Regions from separate parts of the Bradyrhizobium sp. LCT2 genome, predicted to be linked through region 2. Evidence: riboswitches for the same ligand, from Rfam matches in the RefSeq annotation. Region 2 holds a riboswitch; the other holds the start of a gene.
The links. A riboswitch is a leader RNA that binds a small molecule or an ion and turns the genes downstream of it on or off. The one in region 2 is predicted to bind ZMP and ZTP.

Region 1: another riboswitch for ZMP and ZTP. It lies ahead of glyA (serine hydroxymethyltransferase); the one in region 2 lies ahead of purH (bifunctional phosphoribosylaminoimidazolecarboxamide formyltransferase/IMP cyclohydrolase).

Annotation. Positions count from the first base shown of each region.
Region 1 covers NZ_CP034432.1:3,689,366-3,698,013, forward strand. Annotated here, with positions in the region: gene murJ (murein biosynthesis integral membrane protein MurJ) at 1-406, shown strand, start outside; gene EI171_RS17775 (hypothetical protein) at 540-1,052, opposite strand; gene EI171_RS17780 (DUF1127 domain-containing protein) at 1,399-1,674, shown strand; gene EI171_RS17785 (xanthine dehydrogenase family protein molybdopterin-binding subunit) at 1,908-4,217, shown strand; gene EI171_RS17790 (cytochrome c) at 4,342-4,791, shown strand; ZMP/ZTP riboswitch at 4,987-5,073, shown strand; gene glyA (serine hydroxymethyltransferase) at 5,107-6,396, shown strand; gene EI171_RS17800 (cystathionine gamma-synthase family protein) at 6,545-7,828, shown strand; gene EI171_RS17805 (VF_A0006 family four-cysteine protein) at 7,838-8,212, opposite strand; gene EI171_RS17810 (CHRD domain-containing protein) at 8,379-8,648, opposite strand, start outside.
Region 2 covers NZ_CP034432.1:984,877-993,524, forward strand. Annotated here, with positions in the region: gene EI171_RS05380 (FAD/NAD(P)-binding protein) at 1-1,230, shown strand, start outside; gene EI171_RS05385 (DUF1674 domain-containing protein) at 1,235-1,444, opposite strand; gene EI171_RS05390 (RsmB/NOP family class I SAM-dependent RNA methyltransferase) at 1,634-2,980, shown strand; gene EI171_RS05395 (heparinase II/III family protein) at 3,140-4,858, shown strand; ZMP/ZTP riboswitch at 4,918-5,000, shown strand; gene purH (bifunctional phosphoribosylaminoimidazolecarboxamide formyltransferase/IMP cyclohydrolase) at 5,026-6,618, shown strand; gene EI171_RS05405 (MFS transporter) at 6,747-8,132, opposite strand; gene ggt (gamma-glutamyltransferase) at 8,231-8,648, shown strand, end outside.

The DNA of each region.
Region 1 (8,648 bases), 2.7 Mb from region 2:
GGACACCGCGACGCCGGTGCGGGCGTCGCTGACCGGCATCGCCGTCAACGTCGCGCTGAAGCTCGCCCTGATGGGATCGCTCGCCCAGATCGGCCTCGCGCTGGCGACCGCCGTCGGCGTCTGGACCAATCTCTTGCTGGTGCTGTTCTTCGCCGTGCGGCGTGGCTTTCTGGTGCTGGACCGCGCGTGGCTGCTGTCGCTCGCGAAGTTCCTGCTGACCGGATTGATCCTCGCCGCAGCCTTCTGGCTGATCGCGCGCTTCAGCCCGGCCGCTCTTGCCTCCGTGCATGCCTTCCGGGACGAAGCGACGTTGGCTCTGCTCGCCGTCGGAGGCACGATCGTCTACGCGCTCGCGATCCTCATCCTGTTCGGCCGCAAGTGGCTGATGTCGCTGGTGCGCGGCTAGGCGAGATCGGTAGGTTCGTCCGCTCCGCCTGTAAGGGCAGACCTGCGGCAAGCCAGAGTGCGCGTCGACTGCGGAGCCATAAGCGGGCATCAGTGACTGAGCAGCCGAAGCTGAGCCTTTACGGGAGATTGGTTCAAAGACCGCGAGCCGCATGAAGCCATTCGCGACGATTCCAATTGGCGCTGCGGCAGCCGATTGGAGCGCAATAGTATCGATTGTCGTCTGTTTGAACCAAGCAGATCAGGACTTTGCCCAAGAGCAAATGATATCTCGCTCGCGACTCAATGATGTCTAGAACCCCATGAGCAAAGTCGCGGTCAATCGAGACGAGCCCGTGAAAGCCTTCTAGAGCAAGAACGCTTCGACCAGTATTGGCGAATGGATACTCCCCGAAGCCATCATTCAGCGCGTCTAGGTTGCCTCGCCATGGACCGTAGCCGAATTGCTCCCTCCAATGGAGCACCTCCGATAGCTGCATAAGAAAGTTCGGCAGACCATTGTCGCAAGCAACCTCGGCAACTTCATAACCCAGTTGCCTTAGGTCTTCTTTTGCTGCGCCGAGAACGGCCGGATTCCAAAATAACGTAACAGCTCCGTTTTGCAGAAAATCCCAATCGGCTCGATCCATATCTGCGTCAGTGAACATCGCGCCACCGTATCAATCGTTCCGGCTCATTTCCATCTGGCAATGCCGAGGCGGTCAAGAGAGTGCCGCACAGCCTCCGAAAGTGGCAGCGCGAAGGGCTCGCCTCCAGGATGCAGACAGCCTCCGCACATCCCTTGATTTTATGCGATTGCCGTGGTAGTGTCGCCTCATGATCAAATCAGTGCGCAACACCAACTCGATGCACATGACCCGCTTCGGCTGGGCCGTGGGAGGAGTCGCGCGCTAGGAATTCGACGACGACATCTTTTCCACCAGGCCCCGCCGGCATCGGACGGGGCCTTTTGTTTGGCCACGCTCCCTGCCGGCACAACAGCAGGAGCGTCCCATGCCACCGCAACAGACTAACATCACCTCCGAGACGGGGGGTGATGCCGCGAGGCTTCGCCTCGACCCCTCTGCCGTCTTGAGCCTGCTCAAGCGCTACTGTCGCGCGTTTTGGGAGCAGTCCCGGAGCCGACGGGTTGCCTTGCACGACCTGAGCGACAGGGAGCTGATGGATATCGGCCTGACGCGCGGCGAGATCGACTACTTCACGTCCGCAAGGGCTCTCGACAAGCTGAGAGATCGCGCGATGGATCCGTGGCGGCGCGGTGGGATGTAGCTAAGTCAAAGGGCTTGGTGGGCTGCGTCTTCGCGACCGATCCTTCGGGGACGCCCGCTTTTGGCGGGCTCTTCAGGGTGAGGTCTTGTTTCGCGGCGCAATCTGGACGCCATGGTGACGGGGGCGCGACGCTTTCGCCGCCTGCGACCCATGTGCCTGTCTAAACCCATTTGCCTTGCCACTTTTTCCACGGCAATATGCCGGCAAAACAACCATGAGAACGGGATAAAAAAATGGCTGCTCCCATCAAGTTCGGCGTTGGCCAAAGTGTGCTGCGCAAGGAGGATGACGCGCTCATCCGCGGCAAGGGCCGCTATACCGACGATTACGCGCCGCAGGCTGCGCTCCGCTGCTTGATGCTGCGCTCGCCGCACGCGCATGCTAAATACACCATCGATGCGAGCCGCGCCCGTACGCTGCCCGGCGTCGCGCTGATCCTGACCGCCGCCGACGTTGGGGATCTCGGCAATCTGCCCTGCCTGTTCAATCTCGAGACCGATCCCTTCACCGGCCCGCCATACCCGATCCTCGCGAAGGATGAAGTGCGCCATGTCGGCGATTCCATCGCCTTCGTGGTCGCCGAGACCATCGACCAGGCCCGCGACGCGATCGAGGCGATCGAGGTCAAATGGAGCCCGCTGCCGGCGGTGACCGGCGTCGTCAACGCCGTGAAGAAGGGCGCGCCGCAGGTCTGGCCGGACAAGGCCGGCAACGTGCTGTTCGATGTTTCGATTGGTGACAAAGCCGCGACCGAAGCCGCCTTTGCCAAGGCGCATGCGGTCGCCGAGATCGCCATCGTCAATCCGCGCGTGGTCGCAAGCTTCATGGAGACGCGCGCGGCGGTCTGCGAATATGACGCCAGGCGCGACCATCTGACGCTGACGGTCGGCAGCCAGGGCAGCCATCGTCTGCGCGACATCCTCTGCCAGAACGTGCTGAACATCCCGACCGAGAAGATGCGGGTGATCTGCCCCGACGTCGGCGGCGGCTTCGGCACAAAACTGTTTCCGTACCGCGAATACGCCCTGATGGCGGTTGCCGCGCGGCAACTGAAGAAGGCGGTGAAATGGGCAGCCGACCGCTCCGAGCATTTCATGGGCGACGCGCAGGGCCGCGACAACGTCACCACCGCGAAGATGGCGCTGACTGAAGACGGCAAGTTCCTCGCGATGGATTGCGACTTGATGGGCGACATGGGCGCGTATCTGTCGACCTTCGGGCCCTATATCCCGCATGGCGGCGCTGGCATGCTGCCGGGCCTCTACGACATCCAGGCCTTCCACTGCCGGGTGCGCACCATCTTCACCCACAGCGTGCCGGTCGATGCCTATCGCGGCGCGGGCCGGCCCGAGGCGGCCTATGTCATCGAGCGCCTCGTGGACGCGTGCGCGCGAAAACTCGACATGACGCCGGACGCCATCCGCCGCAAGAACTTCATCCAGCCAAAGGCGCTGCCGTACAAGACGGCCACGGGCAAGGTCTATGACTCCGGCGACTTCGCCGCGCATCTGAAGCGCGCCATGGAGATCGCCGAGTGGAAGGAGTTTCCCAAGCGCGCCAAGGCGGCCAAGAAGCAGGGGCTCATTCGCGGCATCGGCCTTGCGAGCTATGTCGAGATTTGCGGCGTGATGGGTGAGGAGACGGCCAACGTCCGCCTCGATCCCAATGGCGACGTCACTGTCCTGATCGGCACGCAGTCGAGCGGACAGGGGCACCAGACCGCCTATGCGCAGATCGTCGCCGAGCAGTTCGGCGTGGCGCCGGAGCGCGTCCACGTCCGTCAGGGCGATACCGACGAGATCGCGACCGGTCTCGGCACCGGCGGCTCGGCTTCGATCCCGTCAGGCGGCGTCAGCGTCGAGCGCGCCACGCGCGAGCTCGGACAAAAGCTGAAGGAGATCGCGGCGCAGGCGCTGGAAGCCAGCGCCGGCGATCTCGAGATATCGGAGGGCGTGTTGCGCATCGCCGGCACCGACCGTTCGATCTCGTTCGCCGATCTCGCCAAGCGGCCGGGCGCCGATCCGTCGAAGCTGAACGGCAGCGCCACCTTCGCCAGCGCCGACGGCACCTATCCCAACGGCACCCATGTCGCGGAGGTCGAGATCGATCCGGCGACCGGCATCATCAAGATCGTCAACTACGTGATCGTCGACGATTTCGGCAAGACGCTCAACCCGCTGCTGCTCGCCGGGCAGGTGCATGGCGGCGCCATGCAGGGCATCGGCCAGGCCTTGATGGAGCAGGTGGTCTACGGCGCCGGCGACGGCCAGCTGATCACCGCGACCTTCATGGACTACGCGCTACCGCGGGCGGCTGATGGTCCGGACTTCGTGTTCGAGACCGCCAACGTTCCATGCAAGACCAATCCCATGGGCGTGAAGGGGGCGGGCGAGGCCGGCGCGATCGGCTCCTGTCCGGCCGTCGTCAACGCCATCGTCGACGGGCTCTGGCGCGAGTACAAGATCGACCACATCGACATGCCGGCGACCCCGGAACGGGTGTGGATCGCCATCAGCGAGCACCGTCGCCGTCACAGCCTCTAGCCACAATCCTGCCGCGCGGGAATAAACGCCCCGCGCGGGGTTCTATCCATGGATGGATCGCGACTCCCGTGAAGCGGGTGGCGGGTCCAATCCCAAGGCATCTGCGAGTCGGAGAAACTAACCAATGAAACGGACGATGATTGTCGTGACGACCCTGCTATTGGGCGCGGGCGCCGTGATGGCGCAGCAGGAGGTCGCGGTTCAACAGGATAATCTGATGCGCTCGCAGGCCAAGAGCCTCTATACGGTCATCCTGAAGATGACCAAGGGCGATATCCCCTACGACCAGAAGGCCGCCGATGAGGCGATCGCCAATCTCGAGACCGACGTCGCCAAGATCGCCAAGACCTTCGAGGTCAATCCCAAGCAGGACGTGGTGAACGCGACCTACGGGGCATCGCCGAAGGTCTGGAAGAACAAGGCCGATTTCGACTCCAAGATCCCGCCGGTGCAGAAGGCGATCGCGCAGGTCAAGGGCAAGATCACCGACGTCGCGAGCCTCAAGGCCGCCTATACCGCGATCAACGATCGTTGCACCGACTGCCACGAGACGTATCGGCTGAAGTTGAAGTAGCCACCTCACTCTTTTCCACGCTCGACCTCGAAGCCCGGATGAGCGCAGCGATATCCGGGAAGGTGACCCCGCATGTCGCTTCGCTCATGCGGCTCCGAGCGTTGCCTCAACCGGCACGGCCTGCGGGAACCGGTAGTTGCTGCAGGTCCGCAGGTCGGCTAGACTGTGCTTTACGAAGAGTCTCCGTGCTCATTCGTCCTATCGCGCGACTGGCGAGCTAACGTGGAATCGACCACGGTGAAGCGCGAAGGGTTCGAAACGCCGATCGCCTGGGCACCAATCTGCTGGAAAAACAGCGTGTTGAGGAGCCCGAGCATGCCGTCGTTTCGCAACGAACTGTCCATCAACGATCAAGAGATCGCCGCCGCCCTTGCGGGGGAAGAGCGCCGCCAACAGGACGGCGTCGAGCTGATTCCGTCCGAGAATTACACCTACCCGGAGGTGCTTGAGCTGCTCGGATCGGTCTTCACCAATAAATATTCCGAGGGATATCCGGGACGCAGATACTACGGCGGCCAGCAGTATACGGACGAAATCGAGCGCCTCGCACGCGAGCGGGCTTGCTCGCTTTTTCGTGCCGAGCACGCCAACGTTCAGCCTCTTTCCGGATCACCGATGAATCAGGCCGTCTATCTCGGCCTGTTGGAGCCCGGCGACACCATTCTCGCCATGGACCTGTCCCATGGCGGTCATCTCACCCACGGCGCGCCGGTATCCCACATGGGGCGTTTGTTCAACTTCATTCGCTACAAGACGGCCCCGTCAAACGGCGGCGCGATAGATTTCGACGAATTGCGCGCGATTGCGCGTGAAGCGCGTCCGAAGATGGTGTTGTGCGGTTACAGCTCCTATCCGCGCGACCTGGACTATGCGGCATTCAAGAGTATTGCCGACGAAGTTGGCGCGCTCACGATGGCTGACGTGAGCCACTATGGCGGATTGGTTGCCGCGAATGTCATGCGCAATCCGCTTGATGCCGGCTTCGACGTCATGACGACGACATCCCACAAGACACTGCGCGGCCCCCGGGGCGGGATCATCCTGTGCCGGAAAGAAAATGCCGGTCGGATCGATGCTTCCGTATTTCCCGGTTTGCAGGGCGGACCTCACATGAACGTCGTGGCCGGGATTGCCGTGACGCTCAAGAAGGCGGCGACCTCGGATTTCCAGGTTTACGCGCGGCAGGTTTTGCGCAACGCGAAGGTTCTTGCCGGCGCGCTGATGGAGCGCGGGATGAAGCTGGTCACGGACGGAACGGACAATCACATGATGGTCGTCGATACGGCAGCGTCCGTCGGACTGGACGGGCGGGCCGCCGAGGATGTGCTTGATGCCATAGCCATCACCACGAACAAGCAAGTGATTCCGGACGATCCGCGCCCGCCGCTCAGGCCGAGCGGTATTCGCCTTGGGACACCGGCGGCGACTACGCGTGGCATGGGAGAGCCCGAAATGCGTCGTATCGGCGAGTTCATTGCGGCGGCTCTGCAGGCGAACGGCAACGATGTGGTCGTCGCGCGCCTCAGGTCAGAGTGCGTCGAGATGTGCCGGGCTTTTCCTGTTCCAGGCGTGATGTCCAGAGCTAATTCTGTTGCCAAGACCTGACGGATCGTTGTGAGAGTGGTTATCTTCGGTCGAGCCGCCGCGGCGTTGATTCGACCTGCTGGATGCCGGCGCATCTCGCTCCCGATTGCCTCACGATGTTTGGAGTTCCAACGCGCGGCGCGGATCCTAGTCAACAGCGAGACTGGCCATGGTAAAACCCTTTCCGTCGAAGACCCACATCGGCAACCATATGCTGCATCCGGAAACGCTGATGCTGACCTATGGCTATGATCCGCAGCTGTCGGAAGGCGCCATCAAGCCGCCGGTGTTCCTGACCTCGACCTTCGTGTTCAGGACCGCCGAGGACGGGCAGGACTTCTTCGATTTCGTCGCCGGCCGGCGCGAGCCGCCGGAGGGGATGGGCGCGGGCCTGGTCTATTCGCGCTTCAACCACCCCAACAGCGAGATCGTCGAGGACAGGCTCGCGGTCTATGAGCGCACCGAGAGCTGCGCGCTGTTCTCCTCCGGCATGGCGGCCATCGCAACCACGATCCTCGCCTTCGTGCGCCCCGGCGACGTCATCCTGCACTCCCAGCCGCTCTATGGCGGGACGGAAACCCTGCTGACCAACACGCTTGCCCGCCTGTCGATCGGCGCCGTCGGCTTTGCCGACGGCATCGACGAGGCGGCGGTCAAGCAGGCCTCGGAGGAGGCGATGGGCAAGGGCCGGGTTTCGATGATCCTGATCGAGACCCCGGCCAACCCGACCAATGGCCTCGTCGACGTCGCGATGATCCGCCGCATCGCCGACGCGATCGGAAAGGCCCAGGGGCATACGCCGATCATCGCCTGCGACAATACGCTGCTCGGGCCGGTGTTTCAGCGGCCGATCGAGCACGGCGCGGACCTTTCGCTGTACTCGCTGACCAAATATGTCGGCGGTCACTCCGACCTGATCGCGGGCGCCGCGCTCGGCGCGAAGGCGATCATGAAGGGCATCAAGGCGCTGCGCGGCGCCATCGGCACCCAGCTCGATCCGCATTCCTGCTGGATGATCAACCGCTCGCTCGAGACGCTGAGCCTGCGCATGGAAAAAGCCGATGCGAATGCGCGCCTCGTGGCGGCTTATTTGCGCGATCATCCCAAGGTGGCCAAGGTCCACTATCTCGGTCATCACGAGGAGGCATCGCCGGCGGGGCGTGTGTTTGCGAGGCAGTGCCTGGGGGCGGGATCGACGTTCTCGTTCGACATCGCCGGCGGCAAGGAGGCCGCGGTCAAATTCCTCAACGCGCTGCAAATCCTCAAGCTGGCGGTGAGCCTCGGCGGCACGGAGTCGCTGGCCAGCCTGCCGGCGACGATGACCCATTCCGGCGTTCCCGCCGACATCCGCCAGAAGATCGGCGTGCTCGATTCCACGATCCGGTTGTCGATCGGCATCGAGAACCCGTCGGATCTGATCGCGGACCTCGCCCAGGCGCTGAACGCGGCTTGAGCGGGGGGATCAAAGCGGATTGGACGCGCGGCATGCCGACATGATCGCGGCGGCAGCCTCGTTGCTCTGCGCGCCCGAGAGCTGCCGCACGAGGCAGACGTAATAGCCCTTGCTGGATGCGTTCAACAGGGAATCGCCGTTGACGACGAGCCAGTTGCAGGCGGAGCGGATGTACTGCACGGCAAGGGGCGATCGTGTATCGCGGATTGCGGACAGCTCGCATTGAGCCTGCTTTTCCATGTCGCTCTGCGCGAGCACCGGTCCGAAGAAGCAAAGAAGCGCTCCGGCGGCGACGAGGCCTGGCACAACGTGCCACGGCGCCCGCGCCGATCTTCTGATGCCGGCGTCGCCGGGCCGATCGAGAACGCTGGAAACGAGCCGCACGGTGCCACTCTGGAGATTGGTGAGGCCGAAGTTTACGGCGGAACGCGCGAGGCTGGCAAGGCACGAGGTCCGGACATTCCCGCACGTTAAGGTCCTCGCCCGAATCGAAAAGGCCGGACGCTCCCTCCTTGCGTCCGGCCTTTCCGCGACGAAGCCGCGTTTTCGCTTACTTCGTCACCTGGCCGCGGATCTCGCCGCCCGGATTCGCCGCCGTGTGGATGTTGACGTAGAGCTTGCCGGCCAGCAGATCGGCGGCCTGCGCGTCGGTCAGCGTCGCAGAGCCCTCGACCGGGCTCGACGTCGCATTCGGGATCGCGATCGCTACGCCGGCGTTCTTGCCGGCCTCGGCGGGCCCGTGGAAATGAGCGGCGGTGGCGGGGCCGGAGAGGCCGGAATAGGTCACCTTCCAGGAGAGCTTCTTGCTGGCGGCGTCATA
Region 2 (8,648 bases):
CAAGAGTTTCTGCGCTGGCTTCGAGCCCGCGGCCTCTCCTGCCACGGCGACAAGCACCTGCCGCGGATGGTCTATCGGGACTACCTCGACGCCGTGCGACTGGCCGCGATCGCGCAATGCCGCAGCGCCGGTGTGCCCGTTCATGCCGAACAGGCCGAAATTGTCCGCATGCGGCTCTCGCCGGATCGCGATGTCCTGCTGACGACCGACCGCAACATCACGCATATCTCGTCCGTGCTGATCCTCTGTACCGGTCACAACGCGCCCGACGACCATTACGGCCTCGCCGCAATCCCGAACTACATCCGCGACCCCTACGCCCAATTCGCCTTCGCCGATCGCGACGGCGTCGAGGTCGGCATCCTCGGAAGCGGACTCAGCGCGGTCGACACCGCGGCGGCGCTGGCCAAAACCCACCAGTCCGTCAGGATGACCTGCTTCTCCAGAAGCGGCCTGTTTCCGACGGTGCAGCCGGTGACGCTTCCCGCCACCGCAGATGACTTCCGCGACGCCTTGCATCGCTATGTGGCCAGCCGTGAGCGAATCGAAGCGGACGCCTTTGCCGCCCGCCTTTCCGGACTGCTGCTGGAGACCACCGGAATCCGCTGCGATCTGTCTTGCCGCAACGTCGGCGGCGACGCGCTGGCCGATCTCGAGCACAACATCGGGCGAGCCGAGTCCGGCGAGCCCGGCGTCTACTCCTATCTCGTCAGTGTCATCGACGTGATGTGCGATGCCTGGAGCCGGATGCGCGATGTCGAGAAGATGCGCTTCATGGACGTCTACAATTCCGGCTGGCTCCGCAATCGTTCGGCGATGCCGCTGGAGAACGCAATCCGTATCCGCGACCTGATGCGCTCGGGCAGGCTCTCGGCCCGCGCCCGGCTGCGCAACGTGACCGGAATCGGCGGCCGATTTCGCGCGATCCTTGGCGACGGCGATCGTCACGACGTCGATTACGTCATCGACGCGACAGGACCGTCCTACCGGCTGGACTCGAGCCCGCTCTATCAGGACATGCAGCGACAGGGGCTCATCGCGTTCGACGCACTCGGCGGGATTCGCTGCGGCTACGACGACGGCCGTGTCCACGACCGCCACGGCACAGCTCATCCGAACGTGTACGCGGTCGGTGGCCGCGGTCGACATCAACCTGCGCCGCGCCCGGGAGCACCATTATCTCTAGCGGCCGGGACGAGCCTTGCCCGCATCATCGGCCGATCCGGCTGACTGCTCAGAAGTCGGACGCGATGCCCTTGCGCTCCCAATCGCCGTAGCGGGTCGGCTCGGGTCCCTTCGGCCCCTGCAACTCCTTCGGCGTCGCCTTGGCGTCGTCCTCGGCCTGGACCGCCGCAGCCTGTCGGCGCGCCTCGGCCTCGGCCAGCGCGCGCTGGGCTGCCGGCGACAGCGGCTTGCGATCGGAAACGGGTGGCTGGTCACTCATCGCCAGGACTTCTAGCGCAGGACGAGCCGCAATGCGACGTCCAATAACGCATTCCTGAAATCGGGCCCAAAGGGCTGAAAAAGCCGGAAGCGATTCTTACATTTGGCATATTCGCGTGCCAGAGATCGCTTTCTCAAGGCATGCGCCCATATCGGCGGAACTGCCGCTCGCTCAGAACCTTGCTTCCGCATGCCATCTCAACGTTTCGCCCCACCATCCGAAGTGCCTGGTCTCGCGGCGCGGCGGATTGCCGCCGACATCGTCGACGGCGTGCTGCACAAGCACCGCACGCTTGACGACCAGCTCGACGGCAGCGGCGCCCATCCCGGACTGAAGACGCTGGCCGACCGCGACCGCGCGCTGATGCGCCGCCTGGTCGCGACCGTGCTGCGCCGGCTCGGCACGCTCGGCCATGTGCTGTCCCGCCTGCTCGACAAGGGCATTCCCTCCGAAGCACCGCGCGCGCAGAGCGCGCTGCTGATCGGCGCCGCCCAGATCCTCTGGATGGACGTGCCCGATCATGCCGCCGTCGATCTCTCCGTCCGCCTCGTGCAATCCGACCGGCGCGCCGCGCGCTATGCTGGCCTCGTCAACGCCGTGCTGCGCCGCTGTGCGCGCGAGGGCCAGGCGCTGGTCGAGGAAGTCGCTACGCAATCGCTGGACCTGCCGCCATGGCTGCTGGCGCGCTGGCGCGCACATTATGGCGAGGCCGCCGCAAGAGACATGGCGCTGGCGCTCGGCCATGAGCCGTCACTCGATCTGACCGTGAAGTCGGACGCCGAACAATGGGCGAGCCGCCTGCACGGCGAGACGCTGCCGACGGGGACGGTGCGGATGCTGCTGCACGGCTCGGTGACCATGCTGCCCGGCTTCGCCGAGGGACAATGGTGGGTGCAGGATGCCGCCGCCGCATTGCCGGCCCGGCTGTTCGGCGACATTAAGGGCAAGTCCATTGCCGATCTCTGCGCCGCCCCCGGCGGCAAGACCGCGCAACTGGCGCACGCCGGCGCGCATGTCACGGCGATCGACCGCTCGCCCGCCCGGGTCGCACGGCTGCGCGAGAATCTGGCGCGGCTGTCGCTCCAGGCCGAGACCGTCGTCGCTGACGCCGCGGAATGGGCCGGCCCCGCCGAAGGTTTTGACGGTATCCTGATCGACGCGCCCTGCACCTCGACCGGCACGATCCGCCGTCATCCCGACGTGGCCTGGCTGCGACAGGAGTCCGACATCGCCGCCCTGACCGCGCTCCAGCAGCGGCTGCTGCGAAAATCGGTCTCGCTGCTCAAGCCGGGCGGGACGCTCGTCTACTGCACCTGCTCGCTGGAACCCGAAGAGGGCGAACAGGCCATCGCCACGCTGCTGGCCGCAGAGCCTGCGCTTCGCCGCGTCCCGATCGAGGCGTCGGAGGTCTCAGGGCTCTCCGAGATCATCACTGCCGAGGGCGACCTGCGCACCCTGCCCAGCCATCTGCCGAACGCCGATCCCAAGCTCGGCGGGCTCGACGGATTCTTTGCAGCCCGGCTCGTTAAATCCTGATTTTGCACTGGTTTTTGCAACCTCGGCGTTGATTCCCACCGTTCAAGGTGGTGTCAGACGGTCGATTTTGGGATTAATAAGGATTCGTCGGAATCCTCCTCTCCCCCTTCAAGGCAAGGCGTGTCGGTCGCTCAACGCAGACGTATCTCGACGCTGGTGATGAACCGCTTCGCGCGGAACATGCTCGCGCGCGCGAGCGGCGGCTCCGTTGCGCTGTCTCGGGTCTGGCCCGGCCGCACCGACCGCCTGATCATCGCGCCGCATGATCTGCGCACCGCGGACGCGACCCGCGCCGCCGAGATCTATGCCGGCCGCTTCGTCTTCGCCGGCAAGATCGTCAATTGCCACGGCCGCTCGATCTTCGATCTCGAGCCGCCGTCGGAGGATTGGGAGGTTGCGCTGCTCGGCTTCGGCTGGCTGCGCCATCTGCGCGCCGCCGACACCGCGCTGACGCGCGCCAATGCGCGCGCGCTGGTCGAGGACTGGATCGCCAACCCCGCCAACAAGCGCCGCCCCGTCGCGCGGCGCGCCGACGTGCTCGCGCGGCGCGTGATCTCGCTGCTGTCGCAGGCGCCCCTGGTGCTCAACGACACCGACAACAAATTCTACCGCCGCTATCTGCGCGCGCTGGCCCGCGAGATCCGCTTCCTGCGCTACACCATGGTCAACATCCCGGACGGGGTGCCGAAGCTCCAGGTGCTGATCGCGCTGTGCTACACGACACTCTGCCTCGCCAACCAGGCGCGCCATATCCGCAGCGCCTCGAAAAAACTTTCGGACGAGTTGCAGCGGCAGATCCTGCCCGACGGCGGACACATCTCCCGCAATCCGGGCGCGCTGATCGAGCTCCTGATCGACCTCTTGCCGCTGCGGCAGACCTTTGCCGCGCGCAACATCGCGCCGCCGCCGGCGCTGCTCAACGCGATCGACCGCATGATGCCGATGCTGCGCTTCTTCCGGCACGGCGACGGCAATTTCGCGCTGTTCAACGGCATGAGCGCAACGCCCTCGGACCTGCTCGCCACGCTGCTCGCCTATGACGACACCCACGGCGCGCCAATGGCGAACATGCCGCATACCGGCTTCCAGCGCCTCGATGCCGGCCAGACCACGCTGATCATCGACACCGGGCCGCCACCGCCGGCCGGCGTCAGCCACGACGCCCATGCCGGCTGCCTGTCGTTCGAATTGTCCTCCGGCATCAGCCGCATCGTCACCAATTGCGGGATGCCGACCACGGGCCGCGACAATTGGCGGCCGTTCGCGCGCAGCACGGCGGCGCATTCGACGCTGACCTATCACGACACCTCTTCATGCCAGTTCGTGGAGATGTCGGCGATGAAGCGGCTGTTGCATGGCTCGCCCGTCACCAGCGGCCCGGTCGAGGTCGAGAGCTATCGCGAGGTCGTTCAGAACGGCACGCTGCTCACGACGTCGCATGACGGCTATCTCGCCAAATTCGGCGCGATCCATCGCCGCGTCCTGATGATCGCCAATGACGGCGCGCGCATCGACGGCGAGGACACGCTGTCGCCGCCGCAAGGCGGACGTTTCAAGGGTGCGGATGCCGATTTCGCGGTCCGCTTCCATCTGCATCCGGCGGTGAAGGCGAGCCGGCTGTCGGATGCCCGCGGCGTCATGCTGGTGCTGCCGAACCGCGACGTCTGGACCTTCGAGGCGCTCGACGACAAGGTCGATCTCGAGGACAGCGTGTTCCTGGCCGGCAATGACGGCCCGCGCCGCACCGCGCAGATCGTGGTCCGGCAGGATGCCCGCCAGGCGCCCTCGCTCCGCTGGAGCTTTGTCCGCTCCACCGCTTCGCCCGCTGTCACCAATGCCCGCCGCAACGCCCGCCGCGAGCCGGAACTTCCGCTGTAAATGCGCACGATTCGGCCCCATCTCATCGTTGTGAAAACGGCCGAAAGCTGCTATCGAGCGCTCGCTCGCGCGACTGGCGACCTTGGATGGAGCACCATCGGGAAGCGCGGGACTTAAGACGCCGCGCGCCTGGGCATAGACACTCCTTAAGACAGAGGATCTTGCTCATGACTGACCATCCCCGCCGCGTCACCCGTGCCCTGCTTTCCGTCTCCGACAAGACCGGCCTGATCGAATTCGCCAAGGCGCTTGCCGCCCATGACGTCGAACTGGTTTCGACCGGCGGCACCGCCAAGGCGATCGCCGCGGCCGGCCTCAAGGTGAAGGACGTTTCCGAGCTGACCGGCTTCCCCGAGATGATGGACGGCCGCGTCAAGACGCTGCATCCGAAGGTGCATGGCGGCCTGCTCGCGATCCGCGACAACAAGGACCATGCGGATGCGATGAAGGCGCACGGCATCGCGCCGATCGATCTGCTCGTCGTCAATCTCTATCCGTTCGAGGCGACCGTGGACAAAGGCGCGGGCTTCGAGGATTGCATCGAGAACATCGACATCGGCGGCCCCGCGATGATCCGCGCCGCCGCCAAGAACCATGACGACGTCGCCGTGGTGGTCGAGGCCGAGGACTACAAGGCGGTGCTCGACGAGCTCGCCGCCAACAAGGGCGCAACCACGCTGAAGCTGCGCCGGCGGCTTGCCGCGAAGGCCTATGCGCGCACCGCGGCCTACGACGCCGCGATCTCGAACTGGTTCAACCGGCAGCTCAAGATCGACGCACCTGATTTCCGCGCCTTCGGCGGCAAATTGATCCAGTCGCTGCGCTACGGCGAGAACCCGCACCAGACCGCGGCATTCTATGCGACTCCCGACAAGCGCCCGGGCGTCTCGACCGCACGGCAGCTGCAGGGCAAGGAGCTCTCCTACAACAACATCAACGACACCGATGCGGCATACGAGTGCATCGGCGAGTTTGACGCCAAGCGCACCGCGGCCTGCGTCATCGTCAAGCACGCCAATCCCTGCGGCGTCGCTGAGGGCTCCGACCTCGTCAGCGCCTATCGCAAAGCGCTCGCCTGCGATTCGACCTCGGCGTTCGGCGGCATCATCGCGATGAACCGCGCGCTCGACGCCGACACCGCGCGCGAGATCACGAAGATCTTCACCGAGGTGATCATCGCGCCCGACGCCAGCGAGGAAGCGATCGCGATCATCGGCGCGCGCAAGAACCTCCGCCTGCTGCTCGCGGGCAGCCTGCCCGACCCGCGCGCGCCGGGCCTCACCGCCAAGACGGTGGCCGGCGGCCTGCTCGTGCAGAGCCGCGACAACGCCGTGGTCGACGACATGACGTTCAAGGTGGTGACCAAGCGTGCGCCCACGGACGCCGAGATGCGCGACCTCAAGTTCGCGTTCCGGGTGGCCAAGCACGTCAAGTCCAACACCATCATCTACGCCAAGGATCTCGCTACCGTCGGCATCGGCGCGGGCCAGATGAGCCGGGTCGATTCAGCCCGCATCGCGGCGCGCAAGGCGCAGGATGCGGCGGCTGAGCTGAAGCTCGCCGAGCCGCTCACCAAGGGCTCGGTGGTGGCCTCGGATGCGTTCTTCCCGTTCGCCGACGGCATGCTCGCCTGCATCGAGGCCGGCGCTACCGCCGTTGTGCAGCCCGGCGGCTCCATGCGCGACGACGAGGTGATCAAGGCCGCCGACGAGCACGGCATCGCCATGGTGTTCACGGGAACGCGGCATTTCAGGCACTGATTTCGCCGTCATTCCGGGGCGCGCGCAGCGCGAACTCTGGTGCGCAATTGCGCACCTGAGAATCTCGCGCGACAACTTCTGGATTCCGGGTTCATCGCTCCGCGATGCCCCGGAATGACGGCGGGAAGCTACTCCCGCACCCGCATCAACAGCCCCAGTCCCGCGACGAAGAACACCACCAGCACGGCCATGCCGGCCTTCTGGCTGGCCGTCACCGCCGTGATCATGCCGATCAGCAGTGGGCCGATGAAGGACGTCACTTTCCCGGTCAGCGCGAACAGGCCGAAATACTGCGCGATGCGATCCTTTGGCGCGAGGCGGATCAGCAACGTGCGCGAGGCAGCCTGAAGCGGACCGCCGGCGGCGCCGATCAGGCAGCCCAGCACGAGATAGGCGCGTTCGGCCGCGCTCGAGAACAGGGGCGCGCCCGGCTGGGGGGCCGCGACCTTGACGAACAGCACGCTGTCCTTGTCGACCAGAAGGATCGCCGCCACCGACAGCAGCAGAATCAGCATGCTGCCGGCGATGACGCGCTTCGGCCCGAGATGATCGTCCAGCTTGCCGCCGAGCCAGGCGCCGAACGCGCCGGCGATGGCGAGCATGATTCCGAAGGTGCCGATCTGGATCGTGTGCCAGCCGAAGGTGCCGGCGGCGTAGATGCCGCCGAATGCGAACAGCGACACCAGGCCGTCGGTGTAGATCATGTTGGCGAGCAGGAACGCCGCGAGCGATTTCTGCTGCGGCAAACTCCTGATCGATTGCTTCAGCTCCGACAGGCCTTTGCGTAGCGCCTCGCGCACCGGCCGCTTCGCCGGATAGTCCGGCGTGAACAGGAACATCGGGGTCACGAAGATGATGAACCACACCCCGGTCAGCGGTCCGGCGGCGCGATCTCCCTGATGGCTGGCCGGATCGAGCCCGAACAGCGGCGCAAAGCCGAGCAGCGTGCGTCCGGTCTCGGGATTCGCAGCGAGCAAGCCGAGCACGATGATCAGGCTGACGATGCCGCCGATGTAACCCGTAGCCCAGCCGGTGCCGGAGAGCCGGCCGATTCGCTCCGGCGGCACCAGGGTCGGCATCATCGCGTTGTTGAAGAGGGTGGCGAATTCCGCGCCGACGCTGGCGAGCGCGACCGCGGTGAGCAGGGGCGGAATGACTGAGGGATCGCCGGGCTTGCCGATCCACAGCGTGCAGGACGCCAGCACCAGCAGCGTGCCGAACCCCGCGATCCATGGTTTCCTGCGGCCCGAGGCATCCGCGATGGCCCCCAGCACCGGCGACATCAGCGCGATGGCGAGGCCCGCAGCCGCCATCGCAAAGCCCCACAGCGATTGGCCTGTGGCAGCATCTGGCGCGATGCTGGTGGCGAAATAGGGCGCGAACACGAAGGTCGTGATCAGCGTGAAATAAGGCTGCGCAGCCCAGTCGAAAAAGATCCAGCTGATGACAGCGGCGCGCGGCGGATAGGTCCGCAGCACGCCGGCCATGCGCGCATCCGAGGCGATCGTCGTCATCACGCAGTCCTCATCACGAACAGTTTTGCCTGTCTTGGGGCAAACCGTATAGCATAAGCGACGCGTGTGAACTGTCCCGAGGACCCGGCGGAAATTTGATGATGTCGTCATTTTCGACCCGGCGGACGTTTTTCGCCTTCCTGGCCACTCTGGCGCTTTGTCTGGCATCTGCGACCGCGCAGGATGCGCGGCGGGGCTATGTCCCGCCGGCGCTCGACACGGTGCATGCCGTTGCAGCCGAGCACGGCATGGTGGTGGCGCAGGAAAAGATATCGGCGCAGGTCGGCGCCGATATCCTGCGACGCGGCGGCAATGCCGTCGATGCCGCGGTCGCGACCGGCTTTGCGATGGCGGTGACCTATCCGCGCGCCGGCAATATCGGCGGCGGCGGCTTCATGATGATCCATTCCGCCGAGCGCAACGAGGACATCGCGATCGACTATCGCGAGACCGCGCCGGCAGCGACCACGCCGCAAATCTTCCTCGGCCCCGACGGCAAGCCCGACATTGCGAAGT